Candidatus Thiodictyon syntrophicum: one gene and its partner. The protein of the gene in region 1 interacts with the protein of each later gene in a pairwise test. Links are inferred from orthologs where the notes say so. Each region holds a gene or a part of one and is shown on either strand. Other genes may lie near its edges.

The links.
Region 2: the proteins of purT (region 1) and ispA interact in binary tests that used the Escherichia coli proteins (3 or more experiments, as listed by UniProt). The link is inferred for Candidatus Thiodictyon syntrophicum from one-to-one orthologs.

What each region holds. Positions count from the first base shown.
Region 1 is NZ_CP020370.1:400,442-407,397, reverse strand. What follows is about bases 2,611-5,603. They hold purT (formate-dependent phosphoribosylglycinamide formyltransferase), read left to right. Parts: upstream 2,611-3,511; coding sequence 3,512-4,696; downstream 4,697-5,603. Other genes in these bases: THSYN_RS01725 (caspase family protein), read left to right, coding at 4,860-5,603; THSYN_RS01735 (cupin domain-containing protein), read left to right, coding at 3,157-3,438. In the rest of the region: glycolate oxidase subunit GlcF, read right to left, coding at 183-1,394; glycolate oxidase subunit GlcE, read right to left, coding at 1,396-2,490; more of THSYN_RS01725, read left to right, coding at 5,604-6,593; THSYN_RS01720 (alpha/beta hydrolase), read left to right, coding at 6,590-6,956. UniProt on the Escherichia coli protein: Involved in the de novo purine biosynthesis. Catalyzes the transfer of formate to 5-phospho-ribosyl-glycinamide (GAR), producing 5-phospho-ribosyl-N-formylglycinamide (FGAR). Formate is provided by PurU via hydrolysis of 10-formyl-tetrahydrofolate.
Region 2 is NZ_CP020370.1:5,542,777-5,549,727, forward strand. Bases 1,645-4,632 are described here. They hold ispA ((2E,6E)-farnesyl diphosphate synthase), read left to right. Parts: upstream 1,645-2,684; coding sequence 2,685-3,581; downstream 3,582-4,632. Other genes in these bases: parE (DNA topoisomerase IV subunit B), read right to left, coding at 1,645-2,273; THSYN_RS23515 (exodeoxyribonuclease VII small subunit), read left to right, coding at 2,416-2,688; THSYN_RS23525 (hypothetical protein), read left to right, coding at 3,818-4,186; THSYN_RS23530 (DUF433 domain-containing protein), read left to right, coding at 4,428-4,625; THSYN_RS34270 (DUF5615 family PIN-like protein), read left to right, coding at 4,618-4,632. Also shown: THSYN_RS23505 (FIST signal transduction protein), read right to left, coding at 1-10; more of parE, read right to left, coding at 387-1,644; more of THSYN_RS34270, read left to right, coding at 4,633-4,848; THSYN_RS23535 (DUF4160 domain-containing protein), read left to right, coding at 4,845-5,072; THSYN_RS23540 (DUF2442 domain-containing protein), read left to right, coding at 5,069-5,512; THSYN_RS23545 (DUF4124 domain-containing protein), read left to right, coding at 5,847-6,581; THSYN_RS23550 (DUF3226 domain-containing protein), read right to left, coding at 6,689-6,951.

The DNA of each region.
Region 1 (6,956 bases):
ATCGGCAGCCGGGTGCGACGCGGCATCGCCCGCGCGGCCTTGATCATCGTTCCGGCCGGCGCGCACGGTCCGCACAGCGGACCCTACGGGAAGGCGCCGCGCCCGTAGGGTCCGCTGTGCGGACCAGCGACCTCGTCGTGACCGAAGTGGCCGGAACGATGATCGAGGCCGCCCGCGCCATATTAGCCCCCATCCAGCAATTCCAGCCAATGAACCACCGGCAACCGGCTCCCGGCCTCCAGGTGCAGTTGGCATCCGATATTGGCGGTGGCGATCAGTTCCGGGGCGCCGGACTCCAACGCGGCGACCTTGTTGGCCTGCAATTGCCGGGACAACACGGGCTGGGTGAGTGAGTAGGTGCCGGCGGAGCCGCAGCACAGATGGGGGTCGGGGACCGGGGTCAGGACGAAGCCGAGCCGGGTGAGGATGGACTCCGCCAGGCCCTTGATCTGCTGGCCGTGCTGGAGGCTGCAGGGGGCGTGGAAGGCGATGCGTCGGCCGCGGCCGGGGGTGCCCAGCGGGCTTAGGTCCGCCGCGGACAGCCACTCGGTGGGGTCGCGGGCCAGGGACGCGACCCGGGCGGCGCGCTCAGCATAGGCGGGGTCGTCCCGCAGCAGATCGCCGTAGTCCTTGACCGTGGCGGCGCAGGCGCTGGCGGTGATCAGGATGGCCTCGCAGCCGGACTCGATCGCGGGCCACCAGGCGTCGATATTGCGGCGCATGGCGTCCAGACCCTGGGCCTGGGCCCCGAGGTGATAGGCCAGGGCCCCGCAGCAGCCGGCCTGGGGGGCCTCGATCAGGTCCAGGCCGAGGCGGTCCAGGACGCGGGCGGCGGCGGCGTTGGTGAGCGGGGTGGCGATGGCCTGAACACAACCGGCCAGGGCCAGGACGCGACGGCGGCCCTGGGGCGCCGGCCAGTCCCCGGCGGGACGGGGCCGCGGGACCTTGGCGGCGAGCGCGGCGGGGAGCAGCGGCCGGACCAAACGACCGAGCCGCACCAGCGGGGCGAGGCGCGCCGGGTGGGGCACCAGGCCGACCAGGGCGGTGCGCAGCAGCCTTTGCGTCCAGGGGCGGGCGACGCGCTCGTCCACCAGGTGCCGGCCGATGTCGGCCAGGCGGGCATAGCGCACGCCGGATGGGCAGGTGGTCTCGCAGGATCGGCAGCCCAGGCAGCGGTCGAGGTGCCCCTGGGTGATGCGGGTCGGGGTCTGACCCTCCAGGACCTGCTTGATCTGGTAGATGCGACCGCGCGGCCCGTCCAGTTCATCGCCCAGCAGTTGGTAGGTGGGGCAGGTGGCGGTGCAGAAGCCGCAATGCACACAGCTGCGCAGGATGGCGTCCGCCTCGCGGCCCGCGGGGGTGGCGAGGAACTGCGCAAGTATCTGGGTCTGCACGTCAAAGCTCCGGGTACAGCCGCCCGGGGTTCAAGATACCCTGGGGGTCGAAGGCGTGTTTGAGGTTGCGGTGCAGTGCCATCAGCGGCTCCGGCAGGGGTTGGAAGACCGCGCCGGTGCGCTCGCCACCCCGAAACAGGGTGGCGTGTCCGCCAACGGGGGTGACCAGGGCGCGGATGACGGCGGGCGGGGCGGCGCTGCGCAGCCAGCGCTGGGTGCCGTTCCACTCCAGGAGTTGGGGGCCCGGCAGGTCCAGCGATGGAATGGCCCGGGGGAGGCCGATCCGCCACAGGGGCAGGTCCCCACCGAAGAATCCGTGCTGCTGCTCGCGGACCTGTCCGGCCCAGAAGGCCGTGGCGTCCGCGTCCGGCAGGGGCTCGCCGCCGATGACGGAGCACGCCGCCCGAACCCCCTGCGCGGCGCCGGCCAGTCGCACCCAGAGGCGCCCGCCGTCGCCGCTGTCCGCCCAGCAAGTGGCGGTGATGGGCAAGGGTCTGGCAGCCCAGCGGTTCATCAGGTCCAGGGCCTGCGCCTGGTCGCACCCCTGCACCAGGGTCGCCGTGCAGGGCGGGATGGGCATGACCTTGAGGCTCAGGTCCAGGAGCACCCCGAGCGTGCCATAGGCCCCGACCATGAGGCGGGAGCAGTCGAAGCCGGCGACGTTCTTCATCACCTCGCCGCCGAAGCGCAGGACCTCGGCCCGGCCGGTCAGTACCCGGGCGCCCAGCACCAGGTCCCGGGCGGAACCGGCGTAGGGGCGGGCGGGCCCGGAGAGTCCGCAGGCGATGGTGCCGCCCAGGGTGGCGCCGGCCCCCAGGCGCGGCGGCTCGAAGGGGAGTTGCTGGCCCGCCGCGGCGAGCACGGCCTCGATGGTATCGAGCCTGGTCCCGCCGCGGGCGGTGATGACCAGCTCCTTGGGCTGATAGTCGATGATCCCGGCGTGCCCGCACAGTGCCAGGGGTTCGCCCGTCGTCACCCGACCGAGGAAGGTCTTGGTGTCGGCGCCGCGCAGCGCCAGGGGGCGGCCAGCGTCAGCCGCGGCGCGCACGCGCTCGGTCAGTTCGCCCTGCAAGTCTTGATTCCGGTCGGCGGTCATACGCGCTGGTTACCCCTGAGGTCGGCCTGGATGGGACGAGAGACTGTTTGCACAGGTCCTCAATGGGAGGCACGCGGCCGGTTTACAACCACCAGGGCTGGTTTACCTGGTCATGTTCCTGGCTTGAGATTTGGGTGAAATCATGGCCCTCAGGGCCCAGCCCCGAGCGACCAGCGGTGCGCCGCCGCATAGCGCGGGACCTGTCCGTCGCGCCCGCGAGCGAGGACGAACTCCCGGGCCTCCCACTCCACCGTCAGACCCCAATCCAACGACGCAGTAACGCGAAACCTGCGCGAGGAAATGCAGCGTCAGGTGCAGATCCAGCGGATGGGCGGCGCGGACGCCGTGCGGGATCAGCGGCCTGGCCTGTGCCGCCAGGGCCTGTGCTGTCGCCGGGTCCGGCCACAGGCCAAAAAACCAGCGCTCAGACATCAGTCGGTCCTGGCCCCTCGAGCCGCTATTCTTGCTTAAGGTCCGCGCGCTGACCGGCCTTGCGCCCGTGCGCGCGGGATCGGGGCACCGCGGCTCAGGCTCCACTGCCGGCCGGGCGCCAGACACACCGCTCAGGGGGCACAGGGAGCGACCGGCAGGGGCGGAAAGTGGCAAAGTCGCGGCGGCATCGTCACAATCAAGGGCCCGCACCCCGCAAGCCTGGAGAAACATGCAGTGGACGACCTGGAAATCCTGGTGGAACATAAGCCATCGCCTGCCAAACTGGAGGTGATCGGGGTCGACGGCTGGCCGCTCTGGCGCGGGGAGCCGGGCGTCCTGCCCTGGCGCTATACGAGGACCGAGACCTGCTATGTCCTGCGCGGCCGCTTCCTGGTCACCCCCGAGGGCGGCACACCCCAGGCCTTCACCCGCGGCGACCTGATCCGCTTCCCGGCCGGGCTCGCCTGCACCTGGGAAATCCAGGAGGCGGTGGAGAAGCAGTATCGGTTGGATTGAGCCGCGCCGCCGGGCGGTGCAAGCGTCCGAAGCCGGCCACGCAACACCCCGAATGACTTAGAGAACAGCCCCCATGCCCACCATCGGAACCCCCTTTACCCCCACCGCCGTCAAGGTCCTGCTGTGCGGCGCCGGCGAACTCGGCAAAGAAGTCGTCATCGAACTGAAACGCCTCGGGGTCGAGGTCATCGCCTGTGACCGCTACCCCCATGCCCCCGCCATGCAGGTCGCCGATCGCGCCTACAGCTTCTCCATGCTGGACGGGGCCGAACTGCGGCGGGTGATCGAACTGGAGCGCCCGGACTATGTGGTCCCGGAGATCGAGGCGATCGCCACCGATACCCTGGTCGCGCTGGAGTCCGAGGGCTTCACCGTGATCCCCAGCGCCCGCGCCGCGCGCCTGACCATGAACCGGGAGGGCATCCGCCGGCTGGTGGCCGAGGAACTGGGCATCCCCACCTCCCCGTACCGCTTCGCCGACACCCCGGAGGAGTTCGGCATCGCGCTCGCCGACATCGGCCTGCCCTGTGTGGTCAAGCCCATCATGAGCTCCTCCGGCAAGGGCCAGAGCCTGGTCCGCTTCCCCGAGGAGATCGGCGACGCCTGGGACTATGCCCGGGGCGGCGGGCGCAGCGGCGCGGGGCGGCTCATCGTCGAGGGCTTCATCCCCTTCGACTACGAGATCACCCTGCTCACGGTGCGCCACCGCGACGGCACCAGCTTCTGCGAGCCCATCGGGCACCGCCAGGAGGACGGCGACTATCGCGAATCCTGGCAGCCCCAGCCCATGACCGACGCCGCCCTGGCGCGCGCCCGGGAGATTGCCGGTCAGGTGACGCAGGCCCTGGGCGGGCGCGGCATCTTCGGCGTGGAGCTGTTCGTGCGCGGCGAGGAGGTCATCTTCAGCGAGGTCTCGCCGCGCCCCCACGACACCGGCATGGTCACGCTGATCTCCCAGGACCTGTCCGAATTCGCGCTGCACGCCCGCGCCATCCTGGGCCTGCCGATCCCGGCGATCCGCCAGCTCGGCCCCGCCGCCTCCGCCGCGATCCTGGTCGAGGGCGAGTCCGACCGGCCGCGTTTCGGCAACCTCGCCGCCGCCCTGGCTGAACCGGGGACGGACCTGCGCCTCTTCGGCAAGCCCGAGGTCCGCGGACGGCGGCGGATGGGGGTCGCCCTGGCCCGCGGGGCGGACATCGAAGAGGCCAAGGCCAAGGCACTGCGGGTCGCGGCGCAGGTGCAGGTCAGCCTGGATTGAGGGTTCGGCCGCGGGTATTCGACAAGTAGCCGCGGTTTGCAGAGGATCAGGAGTCCGAGGTTTCAACCTTGGCGGCGGTCTCCCGACGGCGGCTGAGCCCGGCGGGGCGCGGCGCCGTCACGCACTTGTGCCAGCATCTAAACGGACAAGGGGAGTGAGCAGCATGAACAAGGCCGCCATCGTCATTGGTGTCAACAGGACCGGCAACCTGCCGGTACTCGCCGCGGCCGTGACAGGGGCCGTCAAGGTGGGCGATTGGCTCCGCCGGGAGGGCTTTCACGTCGAGAAGTGTCTCGATACCCGAGGCCCCGTCACCGCAGCGGACCTTTTTCAGAAGATCGCCGAACTGGTCGACCAGGGGACCCTGGAGCAATTGGTCGTCTATTTCTCCGGCCACGGCTTCCTCAACAACGGCTCCGAGCACTGGATGCTGTCCGGCGCGCCCGCTGACCCCAATCAGGCGGTCAGCCTCGCCGAAAGCGCCCTGCTGGCCCGCGAGTGCGGCATCCCCAGCGTCGTCTTCATCTCCGATGCCTGCCGCTCCGTACCGCAGGATCTCAGGGCCGACCGGGTCCGGGGCAGCCTGATCTTTCCCAATCAAGGGGCCGCCGCGGGCGTCGAGGTCGAGGTCGACCGGTTTCTTGCCACCCTGCCCGGCGATCCGGCCCTGGAGATGCCGCTGCCGGACAGCGCCGGGCAATTTGAAGGCATCTACACCACCTGCTTCCTCAAGGCCTTCCAGCAGCCGGACCCGGACATGATCCGGACCCTGTCGGTCGAGGGCAAGACCGTCCGGGTCGTACCGAACCGCGGCCTCAAGGCCTACCTCAGGCGCGAGGTGAACCAGCTCGCCCAGGACAAGGCGATCCGGCTTCGACAGTTGCCGCAGTCAATCGTGGAGTCCGGTGAAGCATGCTATTTGGGCCGCGTGGCGCCGCGCCGCAGCGCCGCCGCCAGGGGCTTAGCCGCGCCGCCGATGCCGACGGTATTGAGCGTCACCGACGTGGCGCGCTTTGAACTGCGCCGCAGCGCGGAGAACGGACCGGCGGCCGCGTCTTTCTCCATCGCAATGCAGGACACGCCGGCGCGTTCCGCATTCGACGCCTCGCTCGCGGTGATTGAACGCGCGGACGCGCCGGGCCACTTCGAGACCCAAACCGGTTTCGCCGTCGTCGGGGCCGAGGTCGCAGCAGTCCACGGGATCGGTGTCGGCGCCGAGGTGGTGACCCCGGGCGGCCCAGGCGCTCCCGCACTGGTGCGGGTCCACCCCGGCGCGCGGCCGACGGGCAGCCTGATCCTGCGCTTCGCCGATGGGAGCGGGACCCTGCTCGCGACGCTGAACGGGTTCGTCGGGAGCCTGGTCGTCGATGGCGGGCGCGTCATGAGCCTGAGCTATGTCCCCGCGGACAACAACTGGCGCTGGGCCGATTATCAACAGCAGCGCCCGCGCCTGGAGCGCCTGCGCGCAGTGGTCGCCGCCGCCGCCGGTCTGGGCGTCTTCCAGTTGGACCGGGACCGGGCCGCCGCCATGGCGGACGAGATCCGTTATTTGAAGTGCATCGACCCCAGCCTGGGACTCTATGCCGCCTACGCCTACTCGGACGCCGGCCTGCGCGAGCGCATCCGCTCGGTGCAGGAGTACCTGCGCGGGGATCTCGGCGCCGACCTCTTCGACATTGCCATGCTGGCGGGCACCCTGTCCGGCAGGCCCGCGGGGGCGGTACCGGGCTGCCCCATGCTCACCCAGGGCTGGGGTTTGCTGCGGGTCAAGGGCGTGCACTTACCGCTGGCCCTCGCCGCGGCCGGCGAACACTTGCGGTCCGCCCTGTGGACGACCTTCGAGTCCGCGGGGATGGACATCATCGAGGCGGCCTTTCACCAGGGGGAACTGACATGAGACTCGTCTTCATTCATGGGCGTAGCCAGCAGGGCAAGGACCCTTTGGCACTCAAGCACGAATGGCTGGGGGCACTGAATAAAGGGCTCGCGCAGAACGGCCTGTCCCTGCCCGCCGCCGTCGAGGTCCGGCTGCCATTCTACGGCGATCGGCTCGATGCACTCACCAAGGCATCCGCGGTGCCCCTCACGGACGACCTCAATACCCGCGGGGGTGCGGCGGACGCCGACTTCCTGGCCTTCGAGGCGGCGATGGCCGAGGCCCTGCGCCAAGGCGCCGGTATCACCGACCAGCAGATCAATGCCGAGTACGGCGCCAACCCCAAGCCGAAGGGACCACAGAACTGGGAATGGGTGCAGGCGA
Region 2 (6,951 bases), 5.1 Mb from region 1 along the record:
ATGGGTGCATGGGGCAGGAACCTCAAGCTGTGCGAACGGTCAGCGGCCCTGGTCAGGAGTCCGAAGGTCGGCCCGGCCGCTGGGACTCTACGACGCTGGCCTGACGCTAACACCGGCGCGGACGGCGGGCAAGCCCCGGCGCGATCCCTGGCGTCGATCAGCCGCTCCGGGCCTGGAGACAGCCGATGTCGATCAGCTCCTGGCCTGGAGTGGGCGTGTCCTCAATGCCCACACGCTCGCGGAGGTCTTCGCGGACGATCCACTCTAGTGCATTTCATCGTTACCAAGCTGGAACTCGGTAACCGAATCCACCAGATCATAAAGAGAATCGAACCACCACGGAAACCTCCAATTTCATTAGTGCCTTGCCGGTTCGATTCTCTTATTCAAACCTCCGCCAGGTCCCCCTTCTCCTGCAGCCAGGCACGCCGGTCCGCCGCGCGCTTCTTGGCGAGCAGCATGTCGAGCAGGCTGGTGCTCTCATCCGTCGCCTCGATCGTGAGTTGCACCAGCCGACGGGTGTCCGGGTGGATGGTCGTCTCGCGCAATTGCGCCGGGTTCATCTCGCCCAGGCCCTTGAAGCGCTGGACATTGACCTTGCCCTTGATCCGTTCGGCCTCGATCCGGTCGAGGATGCCCTTCTTCTCGCCGTCGTCCAGGGCATAGTAGACCTGCTTGCCGACATCGATCCGGTAGAGCGGCGGCATGGCGACGTGCACATGCCCCTCGCTGACCAGGCGTCGGAAGTGCTTCAGGAACAGGGCACAGAGCAGCGTGGCGATGTGCGCCCCGTCGGAGTCCGCGTCGGCCAGGATGCAGACCTTGCCGAAGCGCAGCCGGGTGAGATCATCGCTGCCCGGGTCCACCCCGATGGCCACCGCGATGTCGTGGACCTCCTGGGAGCCCAGCACCTCCGCGGCGTCCACCTCCCAGGTGTTGAGGATCTTGCCGCGCAACGGCAGGATGGCCTGAAACTCCCGGTCGCGCGCCTGCTTGGCGGAGCCGCCGGCGGAGTCACCCTCCACCAGAAAGAGCTCGCTGCGGTCCGGGTCCGTGGAGGTGCAGTCGGCGAGCTTCCCCGGCAGGGCCGGCCCCGCGGTGATCTTCTTGCGGGTGACGGTACGCCCGGCCCGCAGCCGCGCCTGGGCGGCGGTGATGGCCAGTTCCGCGATCCGCTCACCCTCCGCCGTGTGCTGGTTGAGCCACAGGCTCAAGGCGTCCTTGACCACCCCGGAGACGAAGGCGGCGCACTCGCGCGACGACAGCCGCTCCTTGGTCTGACCGGAGAACTGGGGGTCGATGAGCTTGACCGAGAGGATATAGGCGAGCCGGTTCCAGACGTCCTCCGGGGCCAGCTTGACGCCGCGCGGCAGCAGGTTGCGAAACTCGCAGAACTCGCGCACCGCCTCGGTCAGCCCGCTGCGCAGACCGTTGACGTGGGTGCCGCCCTGGACCGTCGGGATCAGGTTCACATAGCTCTCGGTCACCGGCTCACCCGCCTCCGGAGTCCAGGCCAGGGCCCAACTGGCCGCCTCGTTGGTGCCCTCCATGTCGCCGACGAAGGGCACGGCGGGCACCGTCTCGCAGCCGCCCAGGGTCTGGACCAGATAGTCCTTGAGCCCGTCCTCGTAGCACCACTCGCGCTCGTCCGCCGCCGCCTCGTCGCGATATCGCACGGTCAGCCCCGGGCACAGGACGGCCTTGGCCTGCAACAGGTGAATGAGCGGCTTGGGGGCGAACTTGGGGGTGTCGAAATACTTGGGGTCCGGCCAGAAACGCAGCCGGGTCCCGGTGCGCCCGCGCGCGACGGTGCCGACCGGCCGCAACGCGCTCGCCTTGTCCCCGTGGGCGAAGGTCATCTGGTATTCCTGTCCCCCGCGGCGCACCCAGACCTCCAGGCGCTCGGAGAGCGCGTTGACCACGGACACGCCCACGCCGTGCAGGCCGCCGGAGAAGCGGTAGCTCCCGCCGCCGAACTTGCCGCCGGCGTGGAGCTTGGTCAGGATCACCTCCACCCCGGGCATCCCCTCCTCCGGGTGCATATCGACCGGCATCCCGCGCCCGTCATCGGCCACCTCCAGCGAACCGTCGGCGAAGAGCACGACCTCAATGCTGCGGGCATGGCCGGCCAGGGCCTCGTCGACGCTGTTGTCGATGACCTCTTGCGCCAGGTGGTTGGGGCGGGTGGTGTCGGTGTACATCCCCGGGCGCTTGCGCACCGGGTCGAGGCCGCTTAAGACCTCGATCGCTGAGGCGTCGTAGTTGCCTGTCATGGGCCTGTGGCTGATCCTTAGGTAGCGAATGGGCGGCGGCCGAGGTGTGACGGGACGCGCCTGGTTCGGGGACGCGAAAGCCGTCGGTTTGACCGTCAAACCGCGGTACGCTACCGTAGTTTGAAACCCTGATGCAAACCCCATGAAGAAAGTCGCAGAACCCTCCCCGCCCCCGTTCGAGCAATCCCTAGGCGAACTGGAGGCGATCGTCGCCGCCCTGGAGAAGGGCGACCTGACGTTGGAGGCGTCCCTGACCGCCTTCGAGCGCGGCGTGACCCTCACGCGCGCCTGCCGGGCCGCCCTGGAGGGCGCCGAGCAACGGGTCCGCATCCTCACCGAAGGCCGCCCGGACGCCGTGCCCGAGCCCTTCACCACCCCCAAGGCCCCCGTCACCGCCCCCCTGGACCATCCATGACTGAACAAGCACTGGACGCCTTTCGCGCGCGCTGTGTCGCGCGCGTCCAGGCCACCCTCGAACGCCTGCTGCCGGCCCCCCAGATCGAGCCCGCACGGCTCCACGAGGCCATGCGCTACAGCGTACTGACCGGCGGCAAGCGCATCCGCCCGCTGCTGTGCTATGCCGCCGGGGAGGCCCTGGGGGTCTCCCCAGCGCTGCTGGACCGCCCGGCCGCCGCCGTGGAGCTGATCCACGCCTACTCCCTGATCCATGACGACCTGCCGGCCATGGACGACGACGCACTGCGCCGCGGCCGACCCACCTGTCACAAGGCCTTCGACGAGGCGACCGCGATCCTTGCCGGCGATGCCCTGCAGACGCTCGCCTTCGAGACCCTGGCCGAGGCCACGGATCTCAACGCCACCGCCCGCATCGCCATGGTCGCCGCCCTGGCCCAGGCCAGCGGCTCCCGCGGCATGGCCGGCGGTCAGGCCCTGGATCTGGCAGCCGAGGGCAAGCACCTCGATCGCGTGATGCTGGAGCACATCCACATCCACAAGACCGGCGCCCTGATCCGCGCCGCCATCCGCCTGGCGCTGCTCGCCAACGGCCCGGTCGACACCGACCACGCCGCCCGCCTGGACCGCTATGCCAAGTGCGTCGGGCTGGCCTTCCAGATCCAGGACGACGTGCTCGACGTGACCGCCGAGACCACCATCACCGGCAAGACCCGCGGGCGCGACCAGGACCTTGCCAAGTCCACCTACCCCTCGGTGGTCGGGCTGGCCGAGGCCAAGGAGATGGCGCATAACCTGCTGACCGATGCGTTGACCGCCGTGTCCGTCTTTCCCGCGCGGGCCGATCCGTTGCGGTGGGTGGTGGAGTCGTTGATCGTGCGGACGGCGGCGTAGGGCGGAGCTCCGCGGGAGGTTCCGCCGACTACCTCGGTCAAGCCCCCCGTTGGCGGATCGCCCTGCGAGCTACGAGCGTTGCTCCACTATAGGGACCCCGCGGTTTATTGCGTGTTCCTCCCCCGAAATGTCGTTAGGAGTAGGAGACCATTCGTGATCCGGAGTGGCGTGAGAACATCGCTGCCGCGGTCAAGGGTTCCGATGTAAACAACCAGGGCCGTGCGCACAGTCAGAATGTGGCTAAGCTTGAATTCGAGGGTCTACTCTTTCGATCCAAGCCAGAGGTTCTTCTATATAAGGCTCTCAAGGCAACGGGAATCCCGGTGGCGCCCCTTCCGGTGTTTATTCGGGGTGGCGCATCCTTCTCCCGCGTCGAGCCTGACTTTGTTCTGATCAAGGATGGCGTCGTGGTATTTGTGGAGGTTGATGGACCGATCTCTCACAGCGAGAGCCCAGCAGACGCTCACTATCGCGTTAAGCCGTTTCTGGACGAAGGTGTCATCGTGGAGCGTGTGAAGTCTGGGGACTGCAACACCCAGGAAAAAGCCAACCTCTACGCCAAGCAGCTCACTGACCTAATTAAGAAGCGCGGCGCGCAAAAGTAGTCGCCGTATTCTGAAAGCGGGACGGGGTATTCACCCCGTCCCGAACGTTTTCTGCGTGACCGCCCGCTGGCACAAGCCGGGCGTTCCGGAGAAACGTTTCGGACGGGGCGAATGCCCCGTCCGGCCTACAACAGAGCTAATCGGGAACTAATCGGGGACAGTGCTAATCGGGTGCTAATCGGGGGCAGACATCGAATCCGTCAGCGCGATGCATCCGCTGCGGCCAACCCGGAGATTCCATATGATCTCACTCACCAATGTCACGCATCGTGATCCGGAGATACTCAGCGGAACACCGGTATTCGTAGGCACACGCGTGCCGGTACGCTCGCTGTTCGACTACTTGGAGGGCGGTGATACCCTGGAAGAGTTCCTGCACCAATTCCCGTCCGTCAAGCGCACCCAGGCCATCGCGGTCCTTGATGCCGCCTATGAATAGATTGCCGCAGATGCGCATCCTGCTTGACGAGAACTTCCCGGCTGATTTTGCAACGTTGCTGGCTGGGCATCAAATCGCAGCCGTTCACAGCCTCGGCTGGTCAGGCATCAAGAACGGCACCGCAGTGCGCAAACTTCCGGCGCCTGCTGGTCGCGCGGTACAACGCGAGGGTGGCGTTAGCGCCTTGCCCTCTGGAAATGATGCCTATACCATTGTCGTATGACAAGCAAGCACCGCTTTCGCGGAAAGTACCGGCTTGAACTGCGGGAACGGGACCACGCCCCGGCCCACGTCCATCTGGTCGGGGGCAATTTCGACGTTTGCATTGATCTTGCCACCCTGGAGACGGAGGGCCGATGGCCCCGTGGGCTGCAAGCAGAGGTCTTGGCCTGGGTCGCCGCGCACCGCGACGAACTGTTGGAGGAATGGCACCGATGGCATCCATGAAACGCCCCCGCCTGACCAGTGCCGAGCCACTGGCCGGACACCGGCTGCGCCTGACATTCATCGACGGCAGCACCTACACACTCGATTTCACGCCGCTGCTCGATGCCTCCCCAGGGCTTGCCCCACTGCGGGAGGCCGCCGCCTTCGCCGGGGCCACGGTCATCCCCGGTGAAGGCTGGGCCGTCGTCTGGCCGGATTTTGACATCCAGATCGGCGCCGACACCCTCTGGCTGGACGTGCAAGCACAACAGGCGCCGGACGAGAACACCCGCACCTTCGTGCAATGGCGCTCCCGCCACGGCCTGTCGCTCACCCAGGCCGCCGCCGCCCTGGGCCTCACACCCCGCACGGTCAGCGCCTATGGGACCGGCGCCCGACCGGTTCCGCGTTACATCGCGCTCGCCTGCAAGGGGTGGGAGGCGGATCGCAGGCAAGGTTGAGTGGTTTAACGGGCGCCGGACGCCCTGAAAAATGGCTAATCGGGCAGCTGCTCGGCGGTCGCTTTTGCAAAGTTGCCGGTTGGGAATGAACTCGCAACCGTTCACAGTCTCGGCTGATCAGACATCGAGAACTCGGTCCCTGACTTCGGAATCCTCCTTGATGAATCAACCGAATAGCCGCTCCTTCCAAGCCACAGACCGGCGTGCCGCATCGGCATTCTGGGCAAAGGTCACGCCCCGGATCGCGGTGCCGAACGGCAGGCACCAAAGCCAAAGATGGCGGGTTACGGGCTACTTCGCAGAAACGTATTTAATGATCGAAGGTCTATAGATAATGAAGCTATTGCCGGATTCGACGCCTGCACATGCGAGTGCGATCATCCTGCTGGCCGCTGCCTGGATTTTCTCGCCGGGCCTGCCCGCTGACCAGAGTGCACAAAAGGGGTTGACCTGGGGGAAGCTGCGTCATTTGAATGACCTGCAGATTGACTTTGTGGGATGCGGCGGCTGTGACGCCTACCACGGAGACACCAGTTGCCTGGAGGCGCGCCCCATTCTATGCCTGAAGGTAGACCATTCGCCCAGGCCGCCCTATGAGATTACCGGTTCAGCTCACGCGATGCCCAAGGAGTATTATGAAGGTTGGGCCGACGGGACCATCGCCCTGACCGCCCCGGTCATCGGCACGACGTTGCAGAGCCCAAGTAATGCCGATGACATCTGCAGCGCGCAACTCGGAGCGGGTTATCGCATGGCGGAGTTCCACGATGGCCATGGCGGATGGAATTTTTGGGCTTTTGGAAATATCCCGGACAACTCTCGGTTCTGGGTCGCGATAAACGATCAGCCCGCCAACTGTTGGGGCCAAGTTGCGGCACCGGCCCGGGTTACGGCGCCAGCCCAGGTTAAGGCGCCCGACTTCGTCGCGGCACCGGATCACCCCTCGAAATCAGCAAGCGTTTTCAAATGCCGCGGCGCCGATGGAGTTATCACTCTGACTGATCAGCCCTGCGCTGGTGGAGCGAGAGACAGTGATGGGCCGTCGATTGATGCAGACGACGACCGCTAATCAGTGCTCGTCGCGTTTGCCACCCTAGCTGATCAGGGACAGACTAGGTTCACAGTCTCGGCAACAAAACGCGTCGGTCCCGGAGTTCGCGCTACTGCGTCGATGAATCAGACGAACAACCGCTCCATCCAAGCCACGAACCGACGTGCTGCATCGGCATCATGGGCAAAGGTCGCGCCCCGGATCGCAGTGCCGAAGGGCAGCGCGGGCTCCTCCTGCCAGGCAAGCCAGGTATGGATGCGCGCCTTGATGAAGTCGGTCTGCGCGAATCCAGCGCCGAGTTGACTGGCACGCATGGTGCTCTCCTGCGACCAGGCCCAGCACGGATCGTCTGGCGGAACCAAGAGGGCGAGGAAGTCTTCCAACTTGC